4 regions of the Exiguobacterium sp. s16 genome follow, and region 2 is predicted to be linked to each of the others. Evidence: riboswitches for the same ligand, from Rfam matches in the RefSeq annotation. Region 2 holds a riboswitch; each other region holds the start of a gene.
The links. A riboswitch is a leader RNA that binds a small molecule or an ion and turns the genes downstream of it on or off. The one in region 2 is predicted to bind thiamine pyrophosphate.
Positions count from the first base shown of each region.

Region 1 (5,623 bases), on a different contig from region 2:
CATGACATCCCGTTCGAGCAGCAACAACGATTTCACGAGGCACTCGACCGTTACTTGAAGCGGCAACCCTGAGCGAGAAAGTACCCGGGTTCTCAATGACTGGCAAACATGCTACGCTCATTGATAACAGGAAAAAAATGTAACTTTCTTAGGAGGTTTGATTGATGAAACGCCTAGGCCTACTCGGATTCAGTGTGTTTTTGCTGACCGGGTGCACCGATTCCGTTGAGCAACCCATTGTCCCGGCCGATACAAATGAACCGTCGTCCGAAGACATCACCGCTTGGACGCGAGAAGATTTTAAAGACGTCTTCGACCAATATGAAAAAGTCCCGCCGCTCTTGAAGGCACTCGAGAACGATGGACTCACCCCGTTCCGCGAGACGTTCGAGCACGTCGTCATCGCCGGCGACGGCATCCAGCATACATACGCCGATATTCATCCATTCAAACTCGATGACGGCACGTACGCCACCGTCTATGAGAGCGAGAACGGAGACATCGCCAACGGTCCCGAGTCGGTCGCGCCGCTGTTTTGGCAAGAAGCATCGTTCCTTCAATTCGTCGAAGAAATCGAGAAACGAAAATATGGGACGAGTGCCCCACCGACGGACGTCGTTTTGACCGAAGATGAATTCCAGACGCTCTATAATCGCCATGCCTACACATCCGCGCTCATCGTCGAGCTCGACGAATGGGGCGTACAACTGGCGCGCGATCCGCTCGAGAACGTCATCATCGCGGGAAACGGGGTCAAGGAAGTGAAGGCCGACTTGATCGTCTTTGAAGTCGAAGGCGGCTACGCCATCGTCTACGACCGAGACGGTGAGATCTTCAAAGGGCCGGAGTCGATTGCTCCGCTGTTTTGGAGCGAGACGGATTATGAAAACTTACTTGAGAAGTATGAATGACTTATGGGAAGCGTCGTTTCAAGTCCCGGTACTCGAGTAGCAAATCGAGCCATTGCGCCGGCTTATCGCTCGACTCAGCTACATCGTACCGGTATCTCGTCACATATACATGCCACGACAGGGCACGATAGACGCAACCGAGCTCCTCGGCGATCAATAGATGACGCCAAAGTACGTCCTTGGGTGCGACGCCGCTCCATGCTTCCAAATAAACCGTACGCATCGTTTGAATCTGTTCATACCAGGCGACCTCGTCTTCTTCCGGCAATAAGTCGTACAGCGCGTTCCAAAACACGCGCACGCTGAAAAATGGATGCGTGACGGTCGCGTCGCCCCAGTCGAGGATACACAAATCATTCGTCCGTTCCCGCCAGAAGATGTTGCCGCCGTGCAAATCACCGTGCTCGAGACTCATCGGCATCCCGGTCGCCAGCTCATCGCACATGGCGATCAATTCATCTTGAAGCGCGAGCATGGCCTCGGCTTTGTATCGCTCGAGCCCGGCGCAGAGCTCAGGTAAATACGTGCGGATTTCGTCCTTCAACTTGGCCGGTCGGCGGTCCGGGATGCCGTAAGACAAGCAGGTCTCGATCTGGTCGATCTCCTGTCGCTGCAGCTGTGCGTATTGACGCAACGCCGCTTCGTATCGACTCACGTCCGGCCGTTCACGTAGCGCCTCTCCGCCGATGCCTCGCATGAGCAACCAGTTCCGGGCTGAATCGATGGTGATGACGTCAGGCACGAAATTAGGATGCCGCTCGGCAAGAAACGCCGACAGATTGGCTTCGCCGCGGCTGATGTCGGTCACCGCTTTGGCGTAGTAACGTTCCTCATTGAGCGCGCCAACAAGCAAGTACGTCAAATCGGTATCTTTGATCACGTGCCACCTCGCATTCGGCACGTTTGCCTCAATCCATCGTTCGAACCGTTCACGAAACGATCGGTCACGCCATGGAATTGCCTGTCTCATCTTTTTCACCCTTTCTTTCATCATCTCCTAGGAGGAAACGATATGGACGTTGTATATTACTCATACCCGGTCGATGCCATCTTGTATATGTACTTAGGGGCGACGGCCGTCGTCAGTCTCATCATCGGGCTGCTCGTTTGGCGTCTGTTCAAGCGCCGAGCTGTCGGCTTTTGGACAACGCTCGTTCTCAGCTTTGTCGGGCTGTCGCTCTCGCTCGTCTGGTTTCAAAACGCGTCCGTCGCCGTGTTCATGGGGACACTCCCGTGGCTGATCAATCTCGTCTTCTCCCTTTTGTTGTATGGCCTGTTCGTCGGCATCACCTATGTCACGTTCCGACCACGAAAGCTCGACCGCGTCAAATGACGGTATACTATACTCATGTTAATAAACGACCACTAGGGGAGCCTTCGGGCTGAGACGGCATGCGCCGGACCCTTCGAACCTGATCTGGCTCATACCAGCGTAGGGAAGTGGTGTGGGATTCGTCTGTCTTTCCACGCCACTTTTCCACTTGGAGAAGTGGCGTTTTCATTTTGAAAGGAGACTATCTATGCGTATTCAACAACTCACTTGGATGGCGATGCTCATCGCCATCGCCGTCATCGGTTCCCTGTTCATCTCGATTCCGACCGGTGTCGCCCGTGCCTATCCGATTCAACATATGGTGAACGTCATCGCCGCCGTCACCGTCGGGCCGATCGGGGCCGTTCTCGTTGCGTTCGTGACCGGAATCGTCCGTGTCATGACCGGTACCGGGTCGCTCTTGGCCTTTCCCGGAGGTATGATTGGGGCGCTTTTGGCCGGGGTCTTCTATATGAAGACGAACCGCGTCGCCTTCGCCGCATTTGGTGAAGTCATCGGGACCGGCCTCATCGCTTCGCTCGTCGCCGTCCCGTACGCCAAGGTGTTGATGGGGAGCGAGTTCGGGGCGCTGTTCTTCTTCCCAGCCTTCCTTGCCTCGAGTGTGACTGGGGCCGTGCTCGGCTGGATTGTTTTGGCTCGGGTCAAGCAATTGCGACCACTCACGGCGAAGCGATAAATACTTCCCTCCCACCGATAGTAAATGGTAAAATCAGGATATCAGATATTAGGAGGTCATGTCTTGAATCGATTGACGCTATTACTGGCTGCCACCGCTTGCCTGTTCATATCCGGTCTCTTGTACACGCTTGAACGCATCGCCACGTTCACCCGCTGGAATGCTCAGATTGCGACGGGCACGTTCTCCAGCGAGCCGATGTTCGTCGATGTGCTGCTCCAAAATGTGTTCATCTCGATTTTCGGAGTGGCTGCCATCGTCCTCTTTTTCAAAGCGGGCGACGCTGTTCAAGGCTCAACGACGACGAAAACAGGGACGGCCGACTTATGACGGCTGTCCCTGTTTGACGTGATGCGATGGTTTTACAACTCTAGTGAAGAAGGAGTGTTTAGTGATGAGTAATAATCGAAATCTTTATTTTTACTTATTGTTAGCAGGAACATTATTGTTTTTATTCATCTTCATATCTGAATTCTTTTTTCACCATGGAATTATATCGAATTATTCGATTACATTACTCTTTGTTTCTTTGACCGTTATGTTGACTGTGCTACTTATTTTTTCCGTTTTGTATATCAAAAAATTTAATGACGAAAAAGGAGGACTATTATTAGGCGTATTAATATTTTCAGGAGCTATTTTCCTTCTTTTCTTACTCATCAATACGCTGGTTATGGTGTAAGTTGAACCGGATTTAGTCATCTTTCGGCAACTCCTATTGAATCTGCATCGTCATTCCCTCCTCGGTGTCCGATACGTCTCACGTGAAGAAAAGTTCCGTTCAGAACGTTGAATGGATAAACTAAAAGAAAGGAGTGACATCATGAAACAAATCCACCATCTCTGCATCCAAACGCCCGACTATGAGGCGTCCAAACGATTCTATGAGGCGCTCGGCTTCGAGCTCGTCCAAGAGTCGCCTGACTTCCACACCCGAGCGTTCAACAGCTGGCTCAAACTTGGCGATTTCTATATCGAGCTTCAAACGGCAAAAGTCGACGAGACGTTGTCGCCTTATTCGAAGCACGTGGCCGGCCCGGTCCACTTCGCGCTTTATGTCGATGACCTCGAAGCGGAAGTGAGACGGCTAGAATCACTTGGCGTGACGTTCCTACCAAAGCACGGCGGGAACATCTACTTCGTCGTTGACGGTCATTTGAGTAAATTAAAAGCCCCGGAAGGCACGATTATCGAGCTCCGGGACACGTTTGTCATCAAGTGAGGCGCTGCCTCGCTTTTTTTATTGCCAAAATCGCACACCCTCATGTTTTTCGCCGTCTTCGAACAGGTACATGACAGAGAACACACTTTGTCCGTACCGTTTGGAGGCCTTTCATGAAATATCTCGATTATTGGAGTTACTTATCGCTCTCCCTCACCAAGCTGTTCCTATTCAGTCTGTTGACGGCGAGCGCGTTCGACCTGCGCTTTTTGTTCATCAATCTAGCGACCATCTTGATGATGACGAGTTGGGCGCTACTCATAAAACAACAGACGCGCCGCTGGATTTTGTTCGCGTCGCTGTTTCTGCACAGCACGCTCCTCATCTCGGACGTCTGGTACTACCGCTATTTCGGCAACTTGCTGTCGGCCGCCCTACTGTCTGATATCGGCCAGATGGGAGACGTCGGGGGAGGCTTTCTGACACTGATTCAAGCTCCTGACTTCATCTTGTTCACAGATTTGCTCGTCTACGCGGCCATCCTCGTCTATATGAAGCGACAGCCGGTCTTGGAATCGAAATCTCTCGGTCGCCGTTTGGCAGTCACCGGTTTTCTTGTCGGCTTCATCGTCTTTACCGTCCCGACCGTTGTTCATTACGCCGAAACAGATCACCGGAAAAGCCCGATTTCAAATATGCGCGAGTATTATCAGCTCGGCTTTTGGGGCTATCACGGCCTCGATGCATTCCGCGGCATTCAGGACGCCCTTCATCTCGGTGGCGACCTGACAGAACGGGAGCGCAGCCAAATCGAAGCGTTAGCGACCGAACCAGTTGACGCCACAGCCGATACGAACGTCATCGTCGTCCAACTCGAGTCGTTCCAAGCGTCCGTAATCGGTCAGACGGTCAACGGGCAGGAACTGACGCCGAATTTGAACGCGCTTCGTGATGAGATGCTGTATTTCCCGAATTTTTATCATCAGACGCACGAGGGCCGGACGTCTGATGCGGAATTTACCGTCAACGCCTCGCTCTATCCTGTCAAATCAGGTTCGGTGTATACGCAGTATGCGACGAACACGTTTGACGCCTTGCCTGAGCAGTTGCGCCGAGCCGGCTATGATACGGCCGCGATGCATGCGTTCGACAAGGAGTTTTGGAACCGCGCCAACTTTTATGAGCAAATCGGCTACAACCATTTCTTCCATCAAGACGATTATCCGACGAAGCCTGTCATCGGGATGGCGGTCGGTGACAAGGAGTTCCTGACGACGTCAGTCGACCATTTGGACACGTTGGACGAGCCGTTTTATTCCTTCATGGTCGCGTTGACGAGCCATACGCCATATGAGATTCCGGACGAGGAGAAACGATTGGATTTGTCGGGGTACGACGACTCGCTCCTCGAGGACTATTACCACACCGTCCACTACAGCGATGCCGCCGTCGGTCTTATGGTCGAACAATTGAAAGCAGACGAGAAGTGGGACAACACCCTCGTCGTCTTTTATGGTGACCACGACAGCGGATTGACCGCT
Region 1 covers NZ_JACSLM010000003.1:20,440-26,062, reverse strand. Annotated here, with positions in the region: gene KNP86_RS07035 (hypothetical protein) at 1-72, shown strand, start outside; gene KNP86_RS07030 (hypothetical protein) at 165-911, shown strand; gene KNP86_RS07025 (aminoglycoside phosphotransferase family protein) at 913-1,881, opposite strand; gene KNP86_RS07020 (hypothetical protein) at 1,924-2,244, shown strand; TPP riboswitch at 2,269-2,367, shown strand; gene thiW (energy coupling factor transporter S component ThiW) at 2,432-2,920, shown strand; gene KNP86_RS07010 (hypothetical protein) at 2,984-3,250, shown strand; gene KNP86_RS07005 (VOC family protein) at 3,744-4,142, shown strand; gene KNP86_RS07000 (LTA synthase family protein) at 4,256-5,623, shown strand, end outside.
Region 1: another riboswitch for thiamine pyrophosphate. It lies ahead of thiW (energy coupling factor transporter S component ThiW); the one in region 2 lies ahead of KNP86_RS06205 (YkoF family thiamine/hydroxymethylpyrimidine-binding protein).

Region 2 (5,623 bases):
CGCCAAGCCACACGCTCACTCCAAACAATAGGAGCAAAAGCGACGCCAACAGAAAGTCGTTCCTGGTGACGGGCACAACCTCGTACGTCGCTCGAGGTTCCCCCGTAAACCCACGTGCTTCCATCGAGAACGCGATTCGTTCCGCTTGGCGGATCGATCCAGCAAGAAGCGGAACGATTAATTTGGGGACGTGGCGGATGTGATCGAGTCTCGTCTCCAAACGCACGCCTCGTAACGCATGCGTTTCATACAGTTGCATCAGTTCTTTTTTTAGAATCGGAAAGAAACGAAAACCGACGAAGACACTATATGCGATTTTTGGTGACAGCTTTCCTTGTTGCATCAAACTGTAGACGAACCGTTTCGGGTCCGTCGTCAGCGTGAACAGAAGCGACAAGGCTGTGAATGCCAACACACGTAAGGAGAGCGTCGCTGCTAGCATCACATTCTCGTCGGTCACATCATTGCCAAACAGCTTGAACACGACATCTCCGCTTGATTGCTTTCCAAAGACGAGCGTCGTCCACAATGTCCCGAGCGCGGTCAATAAAAATGGGATCATGAACAACCCCCATCTTCTCCAGCTCACAGCAGAGAATAGCGTTTGAAGTGTAACTGTACCGAGAAAAACAGCAAGCGGAGTCCAAGGGTTATACATGAAGGCGAGACCGAACATGAGACATGCCACGGTCAGAAATTTAATCGTCGGGTTCATCTCATGAAATGTCATCGCGATTCCTCCATCAATAAGCCGTGGGTGCGTAGTAATTCTTTTTCATCCCAGAGTGAAGCGTCATATGGCCCACTCAAGTCGCCGTCACACATCAAATAATATGTGTTCGCAATCCGCGCGAAGCTGAGGTCGTGCGTCACAAACAAAATCGTCTGGCCGGATCGTGTTCGTTCGACCATTAAGTCATAGAGCGCACGAAGCGATACCTCGTCTTGTCCGGCAGTCGGTTCATCAAACGCAATCAGTTGTTTATTAGACAGCATCATCACTCCGATGGCGAGCCTTCGTTTTTGACCGTGACTAAGGGAGAGTGGATGGTGGTCACGCACTGATTCGAGCCCGAGCCGCGTTAAGACGTCCTCAATCGGGCGATTATGGCCATATGCGAGTTCTCGGGTCACATCATTCGTAACGAATAGATGCGCCGGTGATTGCGGGACGAGGCCGACTTCACGATGTTTCCGGGCTAGGCTTCGCAGCCATGTCGACTTTCCGCTACCATTTCGACCGAGCACCGCAATGAGATCACCCTCAGCGACCTTTAACTCGCTCGCTGCTAATTGAAATGTTTTTCGTTTTAATTCCGGTATGTGAAATAACATTTTTTTCCTTGTTCAACTTTAATTGGAGAGAACGCATAATCTGGTCGGACGATGAACGGTCCATCATAGTCGATGCGCCCACTCACGAGCTTTATTTGTCGGTCAAAAAAATCACCCCATATGTATGGCCGATGCTCGATGACGACAACGTTTACGGTCTGTGCGACGCCGTCGAGCCAACGAACGAAATGATGGGCGGTCTCAGGATCGAGGTGAGCGAGCGGCTCATCGAGGAGGAGCCACTCGGGGCGGCCAATCAAGGCACAAGCGACGGCAATTTGCTGCTTCTCACCCCCCGATAGGTCATGAATGGTACGGTGACGATAATCGGTCAAATGCAACGCCTCTAACATTGTGGTGACACGGGCCATCATCTCGTCTCTCGCGACGGCAAAGTTTTCGAGCGTGAAAATCAATTCTTCTTCGACCGTCTGCATGACGAACTGACTGTCCGGGTCCTGAAAGACCGTTCCGACGCGCCGGTTCACTTCGCCAGCTTCATACGTATCATAAGAGCGATCGAACAAGTGCAGTCTGCCCGTCACGATGCCATCACAATTGTCCGGATAGAGACGATTCATCAAAGCGAGCAATGTTGATTTTCCCGACCCACTTGCCCCTGTAATGACCGTTCTCCCTTTTGTTAGACGTAGTGTGATATCCGTCAAGACATCGCATTTCTTGTTCGGATAACGAAATGTCAGATGTTCTGCCTCAACCATGCATACGGTCCTGTCGCGCGAGAGCATACCCATCAAGCGCGCCCGTCCGAAGCAACAAGTCGCTCAAAATCTTACCGCCCAGACCAGCAATCAACATCCCGCTCGTTGCGCGTAGTGCGAACATCGTAGCCACATATGTCGGACTGAGGGCATTGAGCCCTCCCATGACGTACGTATATGCGAAACTTGTCACAGCAGCACTGAATCCGGCGAGCATGAGCACCCAAAGATCATAGCGTTTATAACCCGTCAAAGCGAACGCCGCTTCGGCGCCGATCCCTTGAACGATCCCGACTAAAATGATGCGCGGTCCGATGGCGTTGCCAATCATCATCTCAATCGTCGCCGCAAGCACTTCGGACAAGAATGCAGCCCCAGGCTTGCGAATGATATAAGCTGCGATAATCGAGACGATGAACCATATCCCAAAAATCCATTCGTAGGCGATTGGTCCAATCAGACCGGCCCACAAGTTCCCAGCATGGACGAACGCCAAATAGACCACCGCGAACACGACCGATAAAATCGACAACAAGACGATCTCTTTTAACTTCCACGATTTAAGCATCCATGCGTCCCTCGTGTGACGGACTGTTCACGCTGAACGTCACCGTCATGACGACGTGGCTTGTCTTCTGTCGGACGCGATCAAACGTCGCCTCATAGAAAGCGAACACCGGCTCGATGTCCCCATGTATACCTGAGGCGTAATGCATCGAGTCATTGAAGACACCTCGCTCTTTCGCAAAAGCGATTTCTTCGTAGATGATGTCCATATAGTCGTCATCACCGAGCGGATAGAGCGCGAACTGTGAGGAGACATATTGCGGACCGACGGGACCATTAAGCGGTTCGCTCGACACAACGAGCACTTCATCTCCGGCCGTATCCCCTGGACACCCGACCGAGAACGTCCCGCTCATCGACACATGTTCCCCTGTCTTCGTCGCGTGTGACAGCACGGTCTTAGCCACATCGAATACATGCTCACTTCGTCCACGGATGACCGTCGACACGTCATCGGTATGTCGCCAGACGTTTTGTAAATCCGTCTCCTTCAACGCCCCTTTGATGATGCTCACGAAATCGGTCGTCATCGGGCTCAGTGTAAAGCGGAACCCGACGATCGGGCTCGTTCCACATTGTTTGTTCATGTTCTATTCCCCCTTATTATGTGTACACAAAAAAGCCGCATCCATGAGAATGCGGCCACTCGTCCAATTTTAATCCATTAGAAAAAGTGCCACACTTCCTCACGCCGGTATTACCCGGATCGAGTCATAAGGGATTGGAGCCATGCTCACATCTCAGCCGAAGCACCCCTAGTGTAGTCCAATGTATGCGGTTGTTCATGCAAGAATCAGTATAGACGACCGCTTTCATTTTGTAAACGGTCTTATGAGAACGTGACGACCTCGTTCCCCGGAAGTGTGTCCCGGAGCGTCGACCAATCTAACGCTATTTCCTCATCTGTCAACAGACACGCGTCGAGTCCGGCCTCGATGACCGAACGATCCATCCGCTGCCCGATCAAGACGAGCTCCGTCTGTCGGTCCCCGTACGGTTCGACATAGTCGGCGGCGAGTTCCGGTTCGGCCGCGAACATGTGATGACGCTCATCTTCCGGAAGCGTCGCGAGCCAGCGCCCGGCATGTTCGAGCGTCGAGGCGTAGCCCGCTTGTGAAAACAGACAGGCGAGGTCGTTCCGGGAAGCAATCCATAAGAACCCTTTCGCGCGGACGATTTCTTCCGGGAACGCCTCGATCCAGGCATGGAGACGCTCCGGGTGGAACGGCCGACGCCGACGATAGACGAATGAACTGATGCCGTATTCTTCCGTCTCCGGCGTGTGCACATCTGTCTCAAGTTCTTGAATCCACCCGGCCGCATGCATCGCCTGTTCGAAATCGAACAAATTGACATCCAACAGCTCGGTCAATTCCACGTTCGCATGGACAGACGTCAACAGCTTCGCGGTTGGGTTGAGCGCCTTCAACAGTCCGGTCATCTCGACGAGTTCGGTCTCGGTCACGCGATCCGCCTTGTTCAAGACGATGATATCGGCGAATTCGACTTGGTCGACGAGCAGGTCGACGACTTCGCGGACGTCCGTCGCCTCGATCGCCTGCTTGCGTTCATGGAGGGACTCGCCCGAGTTGAAATCTGTTAAGAACCGAAACGCATCGACGACGGTCACCATCGCATCGATATAGACTCGGCTCGTCAAATCGATGCCGAGGGCGTCATCGGCATATGTAAACGTTTGGGCGACCGGGATCGGCTCTGAGATACCGGACGACTCGATGATGATTCCGTCGAGGTCCCGCTCGTTCGCAAGCTCTGCTACCGCCTCGAGCAGGTCCTCACGGAGCGTGCAACAGATGCAGCCGTTCGATAGTTCGACCAACTTTTCGTCCGTCCTTGAAAAACCGCCCTGTTCAATCAATCGCTCATCGATATTCAACTCGCTCATGTCGTTGACGATGACGGCGTATTTCTTGCCCGTCCGATTGTTCAATATGTGGTTCAATAGTGTCGTCTTACCGCTTCCTAAATAACCGGACAGCACGGTGATCGGGATTCGTCTCATTCTACCCACTCCTAAATCGTAATGATTACTTTTTAGATAATGACGGGTCGGTGACGTCTTGTCAAGAAAAAAACACGCCCGTTTCCGGACGTGTTCTCCTGCCTATTCCTCTAACGCCTTGCGTTCGGCCTCTGAGCGTGGATAGGCGTTCGCCTGCCATTCGGCTCGATAAATCGAGTCGAGCTGGGTCAGACCGACCTCATCCGCGTCCTTGTCGGCATCCACACTCGGCGTCTCATCCCACCGCGGATTCAAATACGTATGATCGTCTTCCCGGTTTGCCTCCAACAGCTTTTGAATCCCGACCCGGGCGACCGCCGCGAGCGCCAAACCGATTCCCGCACGAACGAGCAATCGTTTTACCATCTTCGTACCTCCTTATCGACCAAACCGATAGAGCGGCATCCCTTTCACATCTGTATCAATTTTAAAGACCGACCCTGCGTCCGGATGGGCCTCGAGCGCCGCGTCATCCATTCCTTCGCGCGCCGTCGTGATCGCAAGTTGTTTCAAGTCATCACCGACGAAACAGCATGACGTGACGTTCGGGGCCGGCACGAGCACCTCGAGCACTTTTTCACCCGTCTTCGGGTTCCAGCGCGAGACGCGTCCGCCCGCGAAGTGGGCAATCCATAAAAAGCCGTCCTCATCGGATGTCATGCCGTCCGGGAATCCTTCCTCATCTTTGAAATCGATGACGACTTCCCCATCCCCGAGTGTTCCTGTTTTCAAGTCGAACGGGTATTTGCGGACCGTCTCGGTCGGTGTATCGATGTGGTAGAACGTCGAGTGGTCCGGAGACCATGTCAGACCGTTCGACAGCGTCAGTTCACTGAGCATGACCTCGGTCGTGCCGTCACGGTTCAAGCGATAGAGCGTCGCCTCGTTCTCCTCGTCGTTGAGATGAAGCGTCCCGGCAAAGATTCGTCCGTACGGGTCGGCCTTTCCGTCGTTGAAGCGAAGATCCCCTTCCGGG
Region 2 covers NZ_JACSLM010000002.1:525,191-530,813, reverse strand. Annotated here, with positions in the region: gene KNP86_RS06225 (energy-coupling factor transporter transmembrane component T family protein) at 1-730, opposite strand, end outside; gene KNP86_RS06220 (ABC transporter ATP-binding protein) at 727-1,335, opposite strand; gene KNP86_RS06215 (ABC transporter ATP-binding protein) at 1,311-2,057, opposite strand; gene KNP86_RS06210 (ECF transporter S component) at 2,050-2,625, opposite strand; gene KNP86_RS06205 (YkoF family thiamine/hydroxymethylpyrimidine-binding protein) at 2,618-3,211, opposite strand; TPP riboswitch at 3,291-3,391, opposite strand; gene KNP86_RS06200 (GTP-binding protein) at 3,454-4,647, opposite strand; gene KNP86_RS06195 (hypothetical protein) at 4,750-5,013, opposite strand; gene KNP86_RS06190 (SMP-30/gluconolactonase/LRE family protein) at 5,026-5,623, opposite strand, start outside.

Region 3 (5,623 bases), on a different contig from region 2:
TTCAAGTCAGGCGTTTTTCGCAAGCGAGTTCTTTTGGAAAAATGTCAAGGCGGCCTACGCCGAGGAAATGAACGGGGGTTCGTTCATCGACTATTTCTGGATGTGGCAGAGTATGTACACTCCGATTTTACGGGTGCTCCATCAACCGCTCCCGAAAGTCGACCTCGTTCATTCCGTGTCAACGGGTTATGCCGGTGTGGTCGCGTCCTACATGAAGGAGACGCAAGGGATTCCGTTCATCTTGACGGAGCACGGCATCTACTCGCGTGAACGCGAAGAGGAGATTCTACAGTCGTATTGGATTCCAGCGCCGTATAAGCCGAGGTGGGTCCGTTTCTTTCACCATTTGTCGCGTGAGGCCTATAACGCGGCCGATGAGATCATCACCTTGTTCGAACGAAATCGCGAATATCAGGAATGGATCGGCGCCCCGAGCGAGAAGACGAAAATTATCGCCAATGGGATTGCCGACCGACAAATCCAGGCGACGATCGATCGTCCGGAGCACGACCTCTTTCAAATCGGTGCCATCGTCCGCTTGGTGCCAATCAAAGATTTGAAGACGATGATTTACGCCGCCAAGATTTTGCAGGAGCGGCATCGTCTGTTCAAGCTGACGATCATGGGACCGCTCGATGAGGATGAGGAATATGCGGAAGAGTGCCGGTTGCTCATCGAACAGAGCGGGCTGACCGATTATGTCGAGCTCGCCGGAAAGGTTGATGTCCAAGCCTATTTGCCGAAGTTTGATTTACTTCTGTTGACGAGTATCTCGGAAGGTCAACCGCTCGCGATTCTTGAAGGCATGGCAGCCGGCATCCCGTGGGTCGCGACCGATGTCGGGGCTTGTTCCGAGCTCCTGTACGGCCGAGAAGACGACCCGTTCGGTCCAGCCGGGTTTATCGTGCCCCCGGTTCATCCGGAAGCGGTCGCGGACAAGGTCGAGTGGATGATGGATTATCCGCAGGAACGGATGCGGTTCGGTAAGAACGGGCGGGAGCGGGTCCGCCAATACTATCGTCTCCAACAAGTCGTGGACCGCTACAAGGCCATCTATGAAACGAGGAGGGAACAGTATGGCGGGCATCGGGTTTAAGTTGCAGAAGTTGTTCCAAGAAGACTACTATTCGTCCAGGTTGAAGGCGTACACGTTCTCGGGCCTCGTCACATCCGGACCGTGGTTGATCGTCATCTTGGTCGTCGGGACGATTCAATGGTTGGCGTTCCAAATGCCGACGTTATCGCTCGCCGAACGGACGCTCTTCATGATCTCGGTCTCGTACGCGTTCATCTTCTCGCAAATCTTGTTCAGCTTCCAACAGCTCGTCGTCACCCGATACGTGGCGGACTTGTTTTACGAGAAGAAAGCGCATGAGATTTTCCCGGTGTTCACCGGGATGCTCAAAGTGACGATCCTCGTTGCAGGCTTGCTGTATAGTATCTTTTGGCTATTGTCGCCGCTCGATTTTCTGTACAAACTGACGTTGTTCGTTTTATTCATGACGATTAACGTCATCTGGGTCATGTTCTTGTTTTTAAGTGCCGCCAAGTATTATCAAGCGGTGGCCTATAGCTTCTTGCTCGGCGGACTCATCTCGGTCGGGAGCGTCTATGCGATTAGCCGTCTCATGGTCGACCCGTCGAGTCTCGAGCTATTGCTCGGTTTCACGGTCGGGATGATTGTGACGTTGTTCGGGTTGTTCTTCGCGATGCTCCGGACGTTCCCACTCCGCTACGCCGTGAAAGAGTTCTCTTACTTCAAGTACTTCGACCGCTATCCAGACTTGTTCGCCATCGGCGTGTTGTACGTGCTCGGGATTTGGGTCACGAACTTTATCATCTGGTTCGGAGAAGGACGCGTCATCATCGCGGACTCGTTCTTGTTCAATCCGTATTATGACACGGCCATCTTTTGGTCGTACTTGACGATCATCCCGACGCAACTGCTATTCGTCGTCGCCGTCGAGACACGATTTTATGAGCGTTATCGTACGTTTTATGGACTGATCAACTACGGCGGGGCGCTCCATCAAATCGAGAAGGCGAAACAGACGATGACGTCCGTGTTGAAAAATGAGCTGATTCGACTCGCGCGCAGCCAAGGCGTCGTGACGTTGTTCGCCATCCTGATGGCAGGGGTGTTCGTCGGTTGGATCGGTGTGCCGGACGAAATCGGTCAAATCTTTCGGATGACGACGCTCGCGGCGTTCGCGAACGCGATGATCCTTATTTTGACGTTGTTGTTGCTCTATTTCGAGGATCGACGAGGGGCATTGTTCGTCAACATCTCGTTCTTCACGTTGAATGCGTTGTTCACGCTCTTGCTCTTGCCGCGCGGCATCGATTGGTACGGCGTCGGCTTTGCCGTCAGCACGACAATCACGTTCTTCTTGGCCGGCCTGCGTTTGATTTATTACATGGGCAAAGTCGATTATTACGTGTTCGCGGCCTCGAATCGACGCAAGCTTGGCACCGAACGCTTCTCCCAAATGGGGACGTTGTTGAACCGTCGCTTCTCGCGATAAAGGGTTTTCAACAAAGATAAAGACTGATATGATGTGGTCGTAGACGACCGAATTTCATAATGTTTACCACTAGGGGAGTCGCGTGACGCGGCTGAGATGGACGAGGTCCAGACCCTTTGAACCTGATCTAGTTCACGCTAGCGTAGGGAAGTGGGCGAACCGATTGTTCTCGTACACTTTGTGTAAATCCGACGCCGCTTCCGTTATGGGAGGCGGCGTCTTTTTTTATAACAAAGGAGGAGACATGAATGACATTCACCGCACATCTTCGACAAGAGGCCGAGGCCTTGTTTCAAGCCAGCTTTGACCATCCGTTCGTCCGCGAGCTCGGAACAGGCGAACTCGACGAGGCGAAATTTAGGCATTACGTCATGCAAGATTCATACTATTTGAACCAGTTCTCCAAAGTACAGGCGAAAGGGGCGACCCTCGCCCCGAACATGGAAGTAGCGAGCCGCTTTTTGACGCACGCGCTCCATACCATCGAAGCGGAGCATGCGTTGCACCGTGAGTTTTTCACCTTGCTCAACGTGACGGAGGCGGAGTGGGCGACGTTTGAGCCGGCCCCGACGGCTTACGCCTATGCGCTCCATATGCAACAGGCCGGTCCGACGCTCGGTGATGTGCTCGCTTCGATTTTGCCGTGCTACTGGGTCTATTATGAGATCGGGGAGCGATTGAAAGATGCGACACCCGATCATCCGATCTATGCGACGTGGATTGCGACGTACGGTTCGGAATGGTTCCGCGATCTCGTCGAGGAACAGCTTGAACGGCTCGACGTGCTCGCCGGACAAGCGACAGCGGAAGAACGGGTCCGGTATCAACAGCTGTTCTTGAAGAGTTGTTATTATGAACATGCGTTTTGGGAAATGGCGTGGACGCTCGAGTCGTGGGATTTACCGGCGGGGGTGACACGATGAAGCGCGACTTATGGGACAAAGTCAGAGCCGAACGGCCACTCATCCATAACATTACGAATATCGTCGTCGCTAACTTTTCGGCGAACGGGTTGCTCGCCATCGGCGCTGCGCCGGTGATGGCGTCAGCCGTCGAAGAAGTCGCGGACATGGCGTCTGCGAGCGATGCGCTCGTACTCAATATCGGCACACTCGATGCGACGACGGAACGTACGATGATTCGAGCCGGACAGGCGGCGAATGAATCGAGCCGGCCGGTCGTCTTCGATCCGGTCGGTGTCGGGGCGACCGCGTTTCGACGTGACGTCGCTACATCCATTTTGCAACACGTCCGCGTGACGGTCATCCGAGGCAATGCCGGAGAAATCGCGACATTGATTGGTCTCGACGCGGCGGCGCGCGGCGTGGACGCTGGGGAAACGCGGGTTGATTTGAATCACATCGCACGCGCGGCGGCACGACGCTACAACTGTGTCGTTGCCGTGACCGGAGAGACGGATGTCGTCAGCGACGGGGACGCGACGATTGAAATCAAAGGCGGCACCGCAGCAATGGCCCGGACGACAGGGACCGGTTGTTTACTCAGTGCGGTCGTCGGTGCGTTCCTTGCGGTCGAATCCGACGCGTTGACGGCCACGGCGACAGCGCTCGCCGGATATGCGCGGTGCGGCGAACTGGCTACCGCTTTGGCGGATGGACCGGGCGACTTCCCCGTTCATTTCTTGAATGAACTCGGCAAGATGACAGCCGTCGAGTTGCCGAGCGACCGCATTGAGGTGGTGTCATGATGCGGCCGCAAGTATTGACGATTGCCGGTTCGGACTCTGGCGGGGGAGCAGGAATCCAAGCCGATTTGAAGACGTTTCAAGAGCTAGAGGTGTTCGGGACGAGCGTTCTGACGGCCGTCACCGCTCAAAATACGCGCGGGGTGCATGGGGTCGAAGCGGTGTCGCCGGAACTCATCACGCAACAACTCGATGCAATCGGTTCGGACTTTTCGATCGCAGCATGTAAGACCGGGATGTTATTTGATGCGGCGCGCATCGAGGCAGTCGCTACCGGGGTGAAACGTCATGTCTTCAACCGACTCGTCGTCGACCCGGTCATGATTGCGAAAGGAGGGGCCCCGCTTTTACAGGACACGGCGGTCGATGCGCTCAAGACCTCCTTGTTGCCACTCGCGACAGTCGTCACGCCGAACGTGCCGGAAGCGGAAGTGCTGACCGGGTTGACGATTCGATCGTTTAATGATCGTCTCGAGGCGGCTCGGCGGATGTTAGCGTACGGCGTGCGCGCGGTTATTTTAAAAGGCGGCCATCTCGAAGGTGAAACTGCCGAAGACTTGATCATGATGGAGTCGGAAGTGTTCCTTCTCTCGGCCCCGCGCATCCAGACGAGCGATACGCACGGTACCGGTTGTACATTTTCGGCGGCGCTTACAGCGGAACTTGCCAAAGGTCGTTCTATCATGGAGGCGGCGGTGACGGCGAAGCGGTTCATTCAAAGCGCCATCACCCATGGCCTTGAGATCGGCGCCGGACACGGACCGACGAACCATTGGGCATATGTGGCGTATGGAGAGGAGGGTGTGACGATTGAATCCATCAAGGCGGGCACTCGCTGAACAGTTGCGGCTTTACTTCGTATGCGGGACACCGAACACGAAAGACATGTTACGGACGGTCGAAATGGCACTCCAATGTGGCGTGACATGTTTTCAATTTCGTGAAAAAGGTAAAGAGGCACTGTATGGGGATAAAAAAGAAGCGATGGCAAGGACCCTGCAAGCACTTTGTCGTTCGTACGACGTCCCGTTCATCATCAACGACGATGTCGAACTGGCGGCGCGCATTGATGCGGACGGCGTGCATATCGGACAAGACGATGCCGAGGCCGCAATCGTTCGGGAGCGGATTGGTCCAGATAAGTGGCTCGGTGTCTCGGTCCACACGCTCGAAGAAGTAGCAGCGGCCATCGAGCATGCGGATTATGTAGGCATTGGCCCAATTTACCCGACGACTTCGAAAGAAGATGCCGGGGCAGTGAACGGGACGACACTCATCCGCCAAGTCCGAGCCATGTATCGAGAGCTGCCAATCGTGGGGATTGGCGGCATTTTACCGGAACATGTCCCGATGATTCGGAACGACGGGGCGGACGGCGTCGCCGTCATCTCAG
Region 3 covers NZ_JACSLM010000003.1:64,928-70,550, forward strand. Annotated here, with positions in the region: gene pelF (GT4 family glycosyltransferase PelF) at 1-1,096, shown strand, start outside; gene pelG (exopolysaccharide Pel transporter PelG) at 1,077-2,525, shown strand; TPP riboswitch at 2,587-2,691, shown strand; gene tenA (thiaminase II) at 2,774-3,448, shown strand; gene thiM (hydroxyethylthiazole kinase) at 3,445-4,233, shown strand; gene thiD (bifunctional hydroxymethylpyrimidine kinase/phosphomethylpyrimidine kinase) at 4,233-5,069, shown strand; gene thiE (thiamine phosphate synthase) at 5,041-5,623, shown strand, end outside.
Region 3: another riboswitch for thiamine pyrophosphate. It lies ahead of tenA (thiaminase II); the one in region 2 lies ahead of KNP86_RS06205 (YkoF family thiamine/hydroxymethylpyrimidine-binding protein).

Region 4 (5,623 bases), on a different contig from region 2:
TAGCCGCCGTCTTCATGACGCTTTCGTTCGTCTCCACATCGGCTTCCGGGTTGAACGCGATCGCTGCCGCAAGTCCTTGTGGCACCGTCTTCGTCGGAATGACCGAGACGCCGCAAGGTGCGACCGATGCCGCTTGTTCGGCAGCCATGATGATGTTCGAGTTGTTCGGGAAGATGAAGACATGGTCCGCGTTGGCCGCTTCGATCGCCTTGACGATATCTTCCGTCGACGGGTTCATCGTCTGACCGCCTTCGATGACGTGAGCCGCACCGAGTGAACGGAACAAGTCGCTGACGCCTTCACCCATGGCGACCGTGACGATCGCATACGGTGCTTTCGCCTTCGGAGCCGTCGGTTGGACGCCATGTTGGTTCGCGCCGTGCTCTTCTTCTAAGATGGTCGAGTGCTGTTGACGCATATTCTCGATTTTGACAGCGACGAGTTCACCGTAACGCTGTCCTTTCGTGATGACGTCGCCTGGCGTCTCGACGTGAACGTGAACTTTAAGCAACTCTTCATCTGCGACGACGAGGAGTGAGTCCCCGAGTTCAGACAGTTCGTTGCGGAACGCGTCCTCGTTGAACGGGGCATCCTTCAACTTCGCATCTTGGAAACGAACCATGATTTCCGTGCAATAACCGAACTCGATGTCTTCGGTCGACATGAATCCTTGCGCGGCGTGGGCATGATGTTCGGCTTCGATGAGCGCATCCATGACCGGTGCATGTGGCTTCTCGAGCTCTTTTCCTTCGAGGCTCGCAAGGAACCCTTCATAAATAACGAGCAAGCCTTGGCCGCCCGAATCGACGACGCCGACTTCTTTTAAGACCGGCAATAAGTCCGGCGTCCGCTCGAGTGAAGCTTTCGCTTCCACGATCACACGTTCCATGAACTCGTTGAAGTCGCTCGTCGACTCTGAAGCACGGAGCGCTTCGTCGGCCGCTTCACGAGCAACCGTCAAAATCGTTCCTTCAACCGGTTTCATAACCGCCTTGTATGCCGTGTCGACACCACGTTTCAATGCCTCAGCGAAATCGACTGTCGACACTTCGGTCTTTCCTTCGATCGCTTTACCGAAGCCACGGAACAATTGGCTTAAAATAACACCGGAGTTCCCGCGTGCCCCCATCAAGAGACCACGTGCAAACTTCGATGAGACGTCAGCGATATTTGCCGTGTTGAGTGCGGCCACTTCCTTCGCACCCGATGTCATCGTCAAATTCATGTTCGTCCCCGTGTCGCCATCCGGCACCGGGAAGACGTTAAGCGAATCTACATAATCCGCATTCTGGCTCAAGTTGGCTGCACCGTTCGCGACCATGTTCGCGAACACCAATCCATCTAAACGTTTTAAACCCACACCAAATCCTCCTTCGTTCTCGTCAGTCATTCGTCAGACGAACGCCTTGTACGAATATGTTTACCGACGAAACGTTTAATCCTAAAGTTTCACCGAGCGTGTATTTTACACGGCTTTGCACGTTATATGCGACTTCCGACACTTTCGTCCCGTAACTCACAATGATGTGCATGTCGATATGTACGTCTTCTCCATCTTGACGTACGACCACGCCTCGGGCGTAGTTTTCACGCTTCAATAGTTCTGCAATCCCGTCTTTCAATTGAGCTTGAGACGCCATTCCCACAACGCCGAAACATTCCATCGCCGCACCGCCTGCGAGTGTTGCGACCACGTCGTTCGTGATGTCAATATTGCCATATGTTGTCTTCATTTCAATTGCCATATGGAGTAGCCTCCTTCATTCGGAATGATTCCTTCACTACATTCTACAATAAGTACCTAGTTATTAAAAGAACCTGCTCCATAAACTCGGTCAATTGTAGCCGTAACCCTCATTCATTATTAAAATCCTTTCCAGTAATGTCAAGTTTTTTTCTTGTCATCCTATGATTTTCTAGTTGCATCGTGAAAAAACCCGTGCTAATATAAACGAGTGTCTATTAGGACGAACCCACATAAAAAAGGAGGGGAAACGCATGGCACGTAAATGCTACGTAACAGGTAAATCACCTAAATCAGGTAACAACCGTTCGCACGCACTCAACAAGACAAAACGCACTTGGGGTGTAAACGTACAAAAAGTTCGTATTCTCGTTGACGGTAAACCTAAACGAGTTTGGGTTTCAGCTCGCGCTCTTAAATCAGGTCTCGTTGAACGCGTATAATTTTTATACACGAACGAAATAAATCCCAGCGGCATTCGCCGATGGGATTTTTTTGTGTTCATTTTTTGATATACAGCACGAGGACCATACCTTCGTGCACGATCAAATCCGCTGATTCGCCGGCCCACTCGTTCGAGATCGTGAGCGCCTCATGGCTGACGACATCGTGACGGTCGAGCGGATATTTGACGCCGCGGATTGACACGTTCGCCCGCTTCCACGGGATGAGCGACAAATAATGATCAGCTTGACGTGGGAGCTCGTGACGCCCAGCTCCAACAAGACGAATGGTTTGCCCGGCCGTGAACAAACGCATCTCTGGATATGCCTCGAGCAGTCCGATATTGCCGAGCGTCATGTCGAGGCGTCCACCGAGAGCGCCGTACACGAGCATCTCCGTCGCCCCGTGTCCACGGGCCGCCTCGAGCGCAATCTCGAGGTCGGTCACGTCTTTTTCAGATGGGTAACGGACGGCGTCAATCGGCACTTCGCCCGTGAAGGAATCGAAATCGCCGACGACGAGATCCGGGTTCAGCCCGTGGTTCAACAGTGTCTCGTATCCCCCGTCGACGCCGATGATGTAATCGACGTCACGCGGGAGTCCCGAGATTGGTTCCGGGCTGGCCGCCACAATCAACACCCGCATTAGCGGAGACCCCGGGTCGCGAGCGTGGCGAAACGTGGTGCCGAGACGAACAAGAGAACGAGGACGACGGCCGACACGAGGAAGGACGGCAACATATACGTCATGTTATAAGCGAACGAATAGGCGACGACCGGCCCTTCCGCGTACTCGGCGAAGAAGACGATCCCTGATAAGACGTGGGCGCCGTAGCGAAGCAAAGAACCGAGGAGCGCCCCGAGCACCAAGTAGACGACGAGCGTCTTTTTCGCCTCGTCCTTGGCGGCCCGTTTCACTTGACCAGCGAACAGTCCGGCCATCCCGACGACACCGTAAGCGAACGTGTAGTCGAGCAGGAACTGGACCGGTGTGAAGATGTAAGCCCCGAACAGCAGTTGCAGCGTTCCGACGAGCGCTCCTGTCGCCAGTCCGCCTTTTAATCCATGGCGGTACGCCATCACAAAGATCGGCAACATCGCCAGGCTGATCGATCCGCCCTGCGGCATCCGGAACGGGATGAGCAAATCAAAGATCAAGCCGAGTGCGGCGAACAATGAGATTTCAATGAGCGCCTGTAGTTTTAAACGTTGTTTCATCTTATTCCCTCCTTATTATATGAGCGAACGACAAAAAGCAGCATGACGTAAACGCCATGCTGCTATCGAGTAGCAACGTGCATTTTCGCCACATCCCTACGTCCGTGTGAACGGAACAGGTTCAAAGGGTTAGCAAATGCCTCTCAGCCACAGAATGTGACACCCCTTGCGACAATATTTGTTGTTCTATCGACGATTATACACGAGAAGCGTGACGAATGCTATCGATTGCGTCTTTATAGCTCGGCTCGTTATAGATGGCTGAACCAGCCACGAGCACATCAGCGCCAGCGTCGATGCATAATTTCGCCGTCTCTGCGTTGACACCGCCGTCAATCTCGATTTCAAAGTCGAGACGACGCGCTTGGCGCATCTCGCTCAGCGCCGAGATTTTCGGGACGACCGATTCGATGAATGCCTGGCCCCCAAAGCCAGGGTTCACCGTCATGAGGAGCACCATGTCGACGTCACCGAGCACGTGTTCAATCGATGACAGCGGCGTATGCGGATTCAAGACGACACCACACTTGGCGCCGGCCGCTTTGATTTGTTGCAACACGCGATGCAAATGATTCGTCGCTTCAACGTGAACCGTGACGATATCCGCCCCGGCCTTGATGAAATCTTCGACGAACCGTTCGGGCTGGTCGATCATCAAATGGACGTCGAGTACCATGTCCGACTTCTTCCGTAAGCTCGCTAACACCGGTAGGCCGATTGAGATGTTCGGGACGAATTGACCGTCCATGACGTCAAAATGGATGTAATCCGCTCCGGCCTCTTGGACCGCCTTCACTTCTGCCTCTAAATTGGCGAAGTCCGCCGCTAAAATCGATGGTGCAATTTTAATCATGTTAGTACCTCCGTTGTCTATCGTTTAACTCTGCCATAAACGTAACATAATTCTCATAGCGGGTGGAAGCGATTTCTCCCGCCTCGACGGCCGCTTTGACGGCACAACCTGGTTCGTTCAAATGGGCACAACCGCGGAATTTACAGTCATCATGCCGCTCGACGAACTCAGGGAAACACCAGCGCATCTCTTCGACTTCGAGTTCTTCTGGGAACTCGAGGCTCGAGAAACCAGGCGTATCGGCCACGAGCCCGTCAGCGAGCGTGATCAGCGTGACGTGACGCGTCGTGTGCTTACCGCGCCCAAGTGATTTCGAGATCTTCCCGGTTGCAAGTTCAAGCTCAGGTGCGACCGCGTTCAAGAGCGAACTCTTACCGACCCCGGTCTGTCCGGCGAACACACTCGTCTTCTCCTTAAACGACCCGCGGATTTTTTCGATCCCCGACCCGTCCTCGGTCGACGTCTCGATGACCTCATAGCCGATGGAACGATATAAAGCCGCTGCTTCGTGAATCTTCTCCCGTTCCGCCTCCGTCAACAAATCCATTTTCGTCAAAACGATAATCGGATGGACTTGCTTCGACTCGATCAAGACGAGGAAACGGTCGAGCAGATGGAACGAGAACGCCGGCTCTTTTACCGAGAATAACAAGAACGCTTGATCGATGTTGGCAATCGGCGGGCGGACGAGATGGTTCGACCGCTCGTCAACAGCCAATATATAACCGGTACCATCCCCTTGGTCTTGGATGTCGACATCGTCACCGACGACCGGCGAGATGTTCCGGTTGCGGAAATTGCCGCGGGCGCGACAACGGATCTCTTGTTTTTCTTCCGTCATGACGTCATAAAATCCGCCTTGTAATCGAATAATCGTACCTTTCATTCCATTCCCTCCTTAGAAAAAGAGGCGACGCGCACGCCACCTCTTCATTGTGAATCTTTTGCTTGTGCGTAAGTCACCGTATCCGTGCGAACGACTTCGCCGTCGACTTCAATCGTCGCGGTTCCGACTTCGTCCGGTGCGATGACGAGCGTATACGAGTAAGTCGTTGTCTCCGTTATCTTATCACGCAACACCTCGACTTCGCCACGGGCGTCGACCGTCCGAATGACGACTTCGAGTGCCTCGGCTTCTTCGCCTTCAGCGGGCGGCTCGATTTCGACGTTGACTTCCCGTTCAATCGAGACGTCCGTCGGTTCTACCCCTTGTGACACGATGACGGTCAGTTCCGTCCCCGGGTCGACTGCCGTACCGGCCGTCGGGAGTTGACGGATGATTTGATTCGCAGGAACGCTCGTTGAATACTCATCACGTTTGACGATTTTCAAGCTATTCTGTTCGGCATACGTTGTCGCTTCCTC
Region 4 covers NZ_JACSLM010000001.1:440,794-446,416, reverse strand. Annotated here, with positions in the region: gene KNP86_RS02310 (DAK2 domain-containing protein) at 1-1,360, opposite strand, end outside; gene KNP86_RS02305 (Asp23/Gls24 family envelope stress response protein) at 1,383-1,745, opposite strand; gene rpmB (50S ribosomal protein L28) at 1,999-2,187, shown strand; gene KNP86_RS02295 (thiamine diphosphokinase) at 2,246-2,833, opposite strand; gene thiT (energy-coupled thiamine transporter ThiT) at 2,833-3,405, opposite strand; TPP riboswitch at 3,482-3,582, opposite strand; gene rpe (ribulose-phosphate 3-epimerase) at 3,602-4,258, opposite strand; gene rsgA (ribosome small subunit-dependent GTPase A) at 4,260-5,144, opposite strand; gene pknB (Stk1 family PASTA domain-containing Ser/Thr kinase) at 5,189-5,623, opposite strand, start outside.
Region 4: another riboswitch for thiamine pyrophosphate. It lies ahead of thiT (energy-coupled thiamine transporter ThiT); the one in region 2 lies ahead of KNP86_RS06205 (YkoF family thiamine/hydroxymethylpyrimidine-binding protein).